One region of the Viridibacillus sp. FSL R5-0888 genome, then DNA from elsewhere that is predicted to be linked to it. Evidence: riboswitches for the same ligand, from Rfam matches in the RefSeq annotation. Region 1 holds a riboswitch; the other holds the start of a gene.

Region 1 (4,735 bases):
TTGTGAGTAATATGCAACTGTAATCGGAATGACAATTCCTGTTCCGAAAGCCATATGCAATAGTAGAGAGTAACCTCTCACATTCATTTTACGCTCTGCTATTCGATCTGCTATATACGAAGCTAATAAACCGTATGTAAAAATAATTGGAACGACATATACGGTTAATGCAAATGCACTGTGTAGAAAATGTTCATCTGTTTGCATAAATAATAAAGGTAATGTAAAAAAGGCAATTATTGATGTAAAAAAGGAGCTTAATAATTTTCGTTCAGCCATTCACATACATCCTTTCTTTTATGGAAGTTAATCTCGATATATCGAATAAATTATATAACATTGTAAAATCACAAGTTATATATTCTCGTTTTTACATCATTATCTTACTCAATGTACTGAATATTCTATTTATTAACAGTATTATACATTCATTCAACGTTTTATTCAATTATAAAAGCCGATGTCTTTTTACAAACATCGGCTGAAGGTTTAATTTAAATAATGCATTCGTTGTTTTTCAATCCATTTTTTCATGCTATTAAACAATAGCATGAATATAATCATGACAATGAATCCTTTTATAATATTAAAAGGTAAAACACCTAGTACAATCATTTTCGTTAATGCTGTTCCAGTTGTAGCTGGGACATTTAAAAAGTACGTATACATAGGTAAGAATAGTACATAGTTCAGTAAACTCATACCTACTGCCATCGATAGTGTACCAATGACAAACCCAGTAGTTAGGCCCTTTGTACTTGAAAGTCGTTTATAAACAAAATATACCGGCATGATAAATAATACACCTGTTGTAAAGTTTGCAATATGGCCAACTGGCATACCTGTAGGACTCCCTGAGAAAATCCAATCTAACACGTTCTTAAATAACTCAACTAGAATACCTGCTAGTGGCCCCATGGTGATTGCTGCGATTAAGGCTGGCACATCACTAAAGTCCACTTCCAAAAATGCCGGAAACGGTGGTAGAGGGAAGTTAAATAGCATTAAAACAAAAGAAATACTACTTAACATTGCAATTGCAATCCTCTTCTGCAACTTCATGTTCTTCATAATACTTTTCTCTCCTTTTGTAGATCCACTTCAAAAAGAGGAAAGGTATAGTCGTTGTTGCTATGCAAAAAAATACCCTTAAGCACATAGTGTACTTAAGGGAGAATTTAGGCATAGTCAAATAAGCGTCTTATTGATACTCAAATTGAAAGACGACCGTACCTTCACCTTCTCCCATCCAGACTATACTGTCGGCTTTGGAATTTAACCAAATCCTGCCTTGCGGCTCGCGGGCTCAAGAGTATTGCTTAGTTCTCTAATACCGCCGATCGGGAATTTCACCCTGCCCCGAAGATGAACCATAATTTAATTGTAATACACTATAACTATATGCAAAAAAACACGAATTGTAAAGTCTTCTAACTTACAATCCGTGTTTTACATTTAATTTACATTTTTTCAATTGGTAAATAGAATGTGAATGTAGTTCCTTTATCAACTTCACTTTCCACTGTAATTCTACCCTTATGTGCTTCAACAATATTTTTGGCAATGGCAAGACCTAGACCAGTCCCACCCTTACCACGTGTTCTAGCTTTATCAGCTTTATAGAAACGCTCAAATACATACTGCAAATCATCGGCAGGTATCCCTGCACCGTTATCTTTTACTTGAATGCGTGCAAAGGATAGCTGACGGTCTACAATAACTTCTACACTTCCTTCGACTAGTGTATGACGTATGGCATTGTCAATTAAGTTTGTTAATACTTGTTCTATACGGTCTTCATCCATTTCTAAGTGAAGTGTATCTTCGATTGTTGTATTAAATGTCAGATTTACGTGTTTCTCTTTTGCTACTTGAACAAATTTTTGCGTAATTCTTTCAATAACAGGTGATATTGGAACAGAATCTTTATATAAACGCATATGTCCTGATTCCATACGAGCTAAGTCAAGCAAGTCTGTGACTAAACGCCCCATTCGTTGCGACTCATCATAGATGATTTTAATCATTTCTTTACGTTCTTCTTCACTTGAGACGACATCATCCATAATCGCTTCACTATAGCCTTGAAGCATCGCTATTGGAGTTCGTAATTCATGTGAGACATTCGCTATAAAGTCTGAACGTAATTTATCTAAACGATGCTCTTCCGTTTTATCTCGTAACACAGCTACTGCACCGCGCACGGAATTTCCACTATATAACGGGCTAATTGAAATCGCATAATAGGATCTTTCAATTTCAAGCTCTACTTCCAGCTCTTCTTCCAAGTCTAAAACGTGGTCAAGCATATGATAAATTTCAGCAGGAATAGGTTTATCACTATTGGCACTCTTATTGATAAACCATTTTTGTAGTAAAAGTTCCGCAGGTGGATTGCTGACCAAAATGGTACGGTCACGATTAAACGTAATTACTGCGTCTGTCATCGATGTCAATATACTTGATAGCTGTTCTTTCTCTTGGTTAATTACTTCTAAGTGGTGTTTAAGTTGTTTGCCCATTTGATTGAAAGCAGTCGCTAATTGACCAATTTCATCATTTTGTAAAACAGGTACTTTTGTTTCAAAATTACCTTTTGCTAATTCAAATGCTGCTTCTCTCATTTTACGAAGAGGAGACGTAATTCGAGTTGATAAGAAAAACGCAAAGAAAGTTGTCAACATCAAAGCAATTGCCGCCGCTAGAAAGACAATTTTAGTCGTTTCTTCTGTCGTCCTATGTATAGCGTCTGGGCTTTGATAAATAAATATGGCTCCGTGTAGTTCGCTTTCAACATCTATAGGAAAAGCTAAAACGATGTAAGACTCCATATGTTCTTTTTTCGTTGTTGAAGGAAGCATCATTTCTTTTACAACTGGTGCATTCGATGTAAATACTTTATCAAATGCTTTTTCATTAAGAATTTGTTGTTTAATTCCCTCTTGATTAAGTCCCTCTTGTAATGAAAAAGAAACTTTACCTGGTTTCTCGGCGATTAATGCATTTGTTTCATCACTCAGAACATCTGAAATAATAGCCTTTGTAGAGTCCGTTGTTTCACGGTCATTGATAATACGAGCAATTGTGGAAGCTTCTTGACGTAATGAGGACTCTGTTTGTTTAGTATGGTAGTTTGATAAAAATTCGAGCATTAGTACAGTGAAAACAAACAATACAAAAGAAACGAGAAGCAATATGGTTACCCATAGCTTCCCGACAACGCTGTTCCACATTCTATTCATTGACTACCTCAAATTTATAGCCAACGCCCCATACCGTTACAATCATTTTTGCCGCATTTTCAGAAACACGGTTTAGTTTTTCACGTAAACGTTTCACATGTGTATCAACTGTACGTAAATCTCCAAAAAAATCATAATGCCATACTTCTTTTAATAATTGCTCTCTGTCGAATACTTTATCTGGTGATTTTGCTAAAAAGTACAATAATTCGTATTCTTTTGGTGTTAAATTGACTTCTACACCATCAGCAGAAACTCGGTGTGCGTCATGATCGATTGTTAAATGTGGGAAGACGACTAAATCTTTTGATGCAGAAGTTGTTGTAATTGGTGAGAATGCTGCAGAACGACGTAAAATAGCTTTTACACGTAAAACCACTTCACGTGGGCTAAATGGTTTTACAATATAATCATCAGCTCCTAGTTCGAAACCTGATACTCGGTTTGCCTCTTCACCTTTTGCCGTTAATAGAATAATTGGCGTTGTTTTTTTATCACGAATTTCTTCACATACTTGTAAGCCATCTTTTTCAGGCATCATTATATCAAGGAGAATACAATGGTACTCATTTGCTAATGCCTTTTCCACTGCTTCTTCTCCGTCTTCAGCTTCTTCTACTACATACCCTTCACGTTCTAAATACATTCTTAACAAACGGCGGATTCTATCCTCATCGTCTACTACTAAAATTGAAATTTGTTCATTCACAACTATTCCTCCCAAAACCATCTATATGTCTATTGTACAATCAGCCTATCGAAATGAAAAGAAAAGCCCTTCCCTATAAAGGAAAAGGCTTTAGCTTTGCAACAATCCCAAGCTGATTATTAACCAGCGTAAGAGTGAAGACCTGCTATGATTAAATTAACAGCAACTAGGTTGAACATAATGATAACAAAACCAATTACTGCTAACCAAGCTGACTTCCCACCTTGCCATCCTTTTGAAAGGCGTAAGTGTAAGAATGCTGCATAGAATAACCATGTGATAAGTGCCCAAACCTCTTTAGGATCCCAGCCCCAGAAACGAGACCATGCTTCTTGTGCCCAAATCATCGCGAAGATTAATGCACCAAGCGTAAATACTGGGAAGCCAATTAATACCGAACGATAACCAATTTCATCCATCAATTGTGAGTTTGCACGTTTTGCGAACGGTTGCATAATAACCGCAATTGGTTTACGAATGATTAAACGAATTAAACCGTATAAAAGCGTACCAATTAGGATTGACCAAACTACTGTTGTCAATTTTTTTGCATTAACAATTGCTGGTACGTCTGCAATTGGTTGCATTTTATCTGCGGTTAATAATTCAGATTGATGCATCCCGAACAGCGCCGGTGTGTTATACGTAATTTCTTTAGTATTACCATCTTTATCTACGTAGCTAAATTCCGCTTCATAGCCTGTTACGTTAAATGTCGTTGTAACTGCTACGAAACCTAGTACTAGTACTAAGGCGTACATAACAACTTCTATCCAGAAACTTT
Region 2 (4,735 bases), 1.2 Mb from region 1:
GTATGAGAGCAGATAATTTAACTGGTGGGAAAATGTTAGTAAATATTCGATATCATTGTGTCATATACATAAAATATTAAAACGATTTATATAATAGTTTAAGGTTATTTTCAATAGTATGTACACTACGACAGAAATAAATGTGATGAGGTTTTTAAAGCATAATTTTAATAATGAAAAGGAGGATATAATGAGAATAGGATACCGTTCTATTTCCATAATAGTTAACTTATTTCTAGGCTATTTATCTTTTTTTATAGGTTTATTATGGTTCATGACAATAATGTATGCATCGCATTCTTTTGGATTGAGAGTAGACTCTACTTTCGATGATGGTTTACTAGGTGTCTTTTTAATAATATCTATCATTGCAACAGCTATTTATATTCCTGCCTGCATTAATTTAAATAGTATAATAAGGCCGAAATTGGAAATGAGAAAATGGAGTTTTATTGCTTTTATATCCATAGTTTTTATCCTTGGTTTTTGTATTATTACCTTAACTATACAGTGAATTGGTGTTGGTAAATAAAAAAAATTACATTTTCTCATGACATGTAACAGGTCAATATAGCCCAACATATCAAGCTTTTAAGACTAATCTCTTTTTAGTATGTTCTCGATCAATCCAATATAAATTAAAAAACCTCTAGTTTTTAAATAAGTAAAGTGCTATGGTATTTACATACAATATAATAATCCTTCGGGGTCGGGTGAAATTCCCAATCGACGGTGATAAAGTAAAACTTTTAAGCCCGTGAGCCTTTTTTAGGCAGGATATGGTGAGAATCCAAAGCCGACAGTATAGTCTGGATGGGAGAAGGATGTAAAGAATATCAAGGTCTTATTAAATTTATGTAGATTTAATAGGTTTATTTAGCATTGATAATTTATGTCTCCTATCAAACTCCGTAGTGTTCTATGGGGTTTTTTTGATGCCCTAAAACTTATTTGTATTGTTGTTAATTTCATATGTAATATCCTTCGGGGTCGGGTGAAATTCCCAATCGACGGTGATGAAGTAAAACTTCTAAGCCCGTGAGCTTGATAAGAGCAGGATTTGGTGTGAGTCCAAAGCCGACAGTATAGTCTGGATGGGAGAAGGATGTAGAGAATATCGAAGTCTTATTAAAAATAAAGTATTTTAATAGGTTTATTTGCTTATGATATTTTACATAACTCCTATCAAACTCCGTAGAAATCTATGGAGTTTTTTTGATGGAAAAACTAAATAAGTAAGTCCTTCGGGGTCGGGTGAAATTCCCAATCGACGGTGATGAAGTGAATCTTCTAAGCCCGTGAGCTTGATAAGAGCAGGATTTGGTGCGAATCCAAAGCCGACAGTATAGTCTGGATGGGAGAAGGACAGCTAGATTACACGCAATTCCTTTTGAAAAATAGTATTTCATTAGGTTTATTTAGCGATGCGTTTATCTAATACTCTCCCAAACTCCCTAATTTAATTAGAGAGTTTTTTATTTTTCAAAAAGGGAGGTTTATCACAATGCATGACGAGTATTTTATGGATTTAGCGTTGAAATTTGCAACAGTAGGTGAGGATCAAACTTCGCCCAATCCGGTAGTAGGAGCGATCATTGTAAAAGAAGGTGCTGTAGTTGGTTTTGGAGCGCATCTTAGTGCCGGTTCTCATCATGCGGAAGTACATGCACTCAATATGGCCGGGGAAAATGCTGTTGGCAGTACAATGTATGTCACATTAGAGCCTTGTAATCATTATGGTAAAACACCACCATGTACGATGGCCATTTTGAATGCAGGTATAAAAAAAGTAGTGGTAGCAACACTCGATCCAAATCCCAAAGTAGCTGGCACTGGTGTAACAAAGCTAAAGGATGCTGGCATTGAAGTGGAAGTGGGGCTTTGTGAAGCCGAAGCTGTGAAATTAAATAAAGCTTATTTTCATTTTATGAAGCAGAAGTTGCCTTTTGTTACGTTAAAGCAAGCTATTACATTGGATGGCAAGATTGCTACCGTTCATGGAAAAAATGAAAATATCACAGGTAAAGAAGTGCAGGAGGATGTTCATCGAAAAAGAGGGCAAACGGATGCGATCTTAGTTGGTGTTGGGACGGTGTTAATAGATGACCCATTACTAACAAATCGATTTACAGAAAGTAAAAAACAACCGATTCGAATCATTTTGGACACGCATTTAAGAACACCTATAAATGCTAAGGTTATCACTGATCAAACAACGCAGACATGGATTGTTGTTGGGCTTGAAGTTACCCCTGATCATATCACCAGCTTTGCACAAGACAATGTACAAGTAATCCAACTTAAAACAAAAACAATCGCAATCCAGGACGTCCTTCAAGAGCTGGCAAGGCGAAATATCGTCACCCTTTATGTAGAAGGGGGGCAGCGTATAAATACGAGTTTTATCAATTCAGGTCTAGTTAATGAAATGATTACTTACATAGCACCAAAACTAGTAGGTGACCATGATGGAATGGGGATGTTGGAAGATTTAGAAGTAAAAAGCATGGCTGATGCTGTCCCACTAAAACTGCAGCAAGTGGATCGAATTGGTGATGTAATTAAAGTGATTTCGGGAGTGGGGGTATAGCGTATGTTCACAGGAATTATTGAGGCAAAAGGAAAAATTACAGAGCTGAAAAAAGATGCAGAGAGTATGAAATTTACTATTGAAGCTCAAGACATCATGTTGGATATGCAACTTGGCGATAGTGTAGCAGTAAACGGCGTATGCCTAACCGTTTCGCATTTCACACTTCACGAATTCACGTTAGATGTCATGCCAGAAACGGTCAAAGCGACAACAATTCACTCCTTAAAAGTAGGGCAGTTGGTGAATTTAGAAAGAGCAATGGCTGCAAATGGGCGATTTGGCGGTCACTTCGTTTCAGGTCATGTTGATGGGACAGGGACTATTATCAGAAAAACAAAGCAAGCAAATGCAGTCTACATTGACATCGCTATCTCTAGAGAACTGAGTGATTTGTGTATACCAAGGGGTTCCGTAGCCATTGATGGAACAAGCTTGACGATTTTTGAAAAACATCCTGAAAAATTGACTGTATCTCTTATTCCACATACGTATCAAGAAACGATTTTCGCACTGAAGGAAACGGGACAACAAGTGAATATCGAAACAGATATGCTAGGCAAATATATTATTCATCAATTACAGAATAACGATAGTACTTCAGCAATTACAATGGATTTTTTACAACAAAACGGATATTAAAACGGGCGGTGTATAGCAATGTTTCACTCAATTGAAGAAGCATTAAAGGATTTAAAAGAAGGCAAAATGATCATCGTCGTTGATGATGAAAATCGTGAAAATGAAGGGGATTTAGTAGCACTTGCAGAATATGCAACGCCAGAAAATATTAACTTTATGGCAACGCATGCAAGAGGTCTAATTTGTACACCAATCACAGAAAAAATCGCAACAGAGCTCAACTTACATCCAATGGTGTCCAATAATACGGATCACCATCAAACGGCATTTACAGTAAGTATTGATCATTGTAATGCAAAGACGGGTATTAGTGCATTTGAGCGTTCGCAAACGATTCAACATTTATTGAATCCCAATGCATTAGCTGATGATTTTAAAAGACCGGGTCACGTTTTTCCGTTAGTTGCTAAAAGAAATGGCGTATTAGAAAGACCTGGTCATACAGAAGCGGCAGTAGATTTGGCGAAAGCATGCGGCGCTATTCCAGCAGGTTTTATCTGTGAAATAATGGGGGATAGCGGGGAGATGTCTACTGGACAAGAGCTAATAGACTTCGCCCAAAAACATCAGTTAAAAATGATTACGATTGAAAGTTTAATTCAATATCGTTACATCCAAGAAGAGCTAGTCACTAGAGCAGCTAATGTACAACTTCCGACAAGCTATGGCCATTTCAATTTGATTGGCTATGAAAACGACATCGACAAATTCGAACATGTAGCACTTGTTAAAGGGGACATAAATATTGTTGAAGCTCCGATTGTGCGCGTTCACTCATCTTGTTTGACAGGAGATATTTTTCATTCGGAAAGATGTGATTGCGGTCCTCAGTTGGAACAGGCCTTAAAAGTCATCGAGACTGAAGGGGCAGGTGTTGTGTTGTATATGCAACAAGAGGGTAGAGGTATCGGTTTGATAAATAAGCTACGTACTTATGAGTTACAAGAGCAGGGCTTTGATACAGTTGAAGCCAATGTAAAGTTGGGTTTTCCTGCAGATGCACGTGACTATGCATTAGCAGCTCAAATGCTAAAAAATTTAGGTATATCAAAAGTTCGCCTATTAACGAACAACCCAGATAAAGTTCAAAGCCTAGAAGCATACGGCATTGAAGTTGTCGAAAGAATGTCGATTGAAATTGAAGCTGTAGCAAGCAATTTATTTTATTTAGAAACTAAAAAAGAAAAGATGAATCATCTTATTTCGTAAAGGGGATCTTAAAATGGGAAAAGTATTTGAAGCACAATTAATTGGAACAGATTTAAAAATTGGTATTGTAGTAGGTAGGTTCAATGAGTTTATCACAAGTAAATTACTAGGTGGCGCAATGGACGGGTTAGTACGACATGGCGTTTCAGAAGACAATATTGATGTTGCGTGGGTACCTGGTGCATTTGAAGTGCCCTTTATAGCAAAGCAAATGGTAGAGAAAGGTGACTACGACGCAGTAATAGGTTTGGGGACGGTTATACGTGGTTCCACTTCACATTATGATTATGTGTG

The links. Region 1 has a riboswitch for FMN ahead of MKY02_RS15840 (ECF transporter S component). Riboswitches for the same ligand answer to the same signal wherever they lie in the genome.
Region 2: another riboswitch for FMN. It lies ahead of ribD (bifunctional diaminohydroxyphosphoribosylaminopyrimidine deaminase/5-amino-6-(5-phosphoribosylamino)uracil reductase RibD); the one in region 1 lies ahead of MKY02_RS15840 (ECF transporter S component).

The regions. Positions count from the first base shown of each region.
Region 1 is NZ_JBBPAU010000001.1:3,168,458-3,173,192, forward strand. Features, by position in the region: gene MKY02_RS15835 (hypothetical protein) at 1-279, opposite strand, end outside; gene MKY02_RS15840 (ECF transporter S component) at 490-1,071, opposite strand; FMN riboswitch at 1,234-1,371, opposite strand; gene MKY02_RS15845 (ATP-binding protein) at 1,461-3,242, opposite strand; gene MKY02_RS15850 (response regulator transcription factor) at 3,235-3,951, opposite strand; gene ccsB (c-type cytochrome biogenesis protein CcsB) at 4,071-4,735, opposite strand, start outside.
Region 2 is NZ_JBBPAU010000001.1:1,922,622-1,927,356, forward strand. Features, by position in the region: gene MKY02_RS09565 (hypothetical protein) at 191-514, shown strand; FMN riboswitch at 696-829, shown strand; FMN riboswitch at 977-1,110, shown strand; FMN riboswitch at 1,237-1,370, shown strand; gene ribD (bifunctional diaminohydroxyphosphoribosylaminopyrimidine deaminase/5-amino-6-(5-phosphoribosylamino)uracil reductase RibD) at 1,505-2,590, shown strand; gene ribE (riboflavin synthase) at 2,594-3,232, shown strand; gene MKY02_RS09580 (bifunctional 3,4-dihydroxy-2-butanone-4-phosphate synthase/GTP cyclohydrolase II) at 3,251-4,441, shown strand; gene ribH (6,7-dimethyl-8-ribityllumazine synthase) at 4,455-4,735, shown strand, end outside.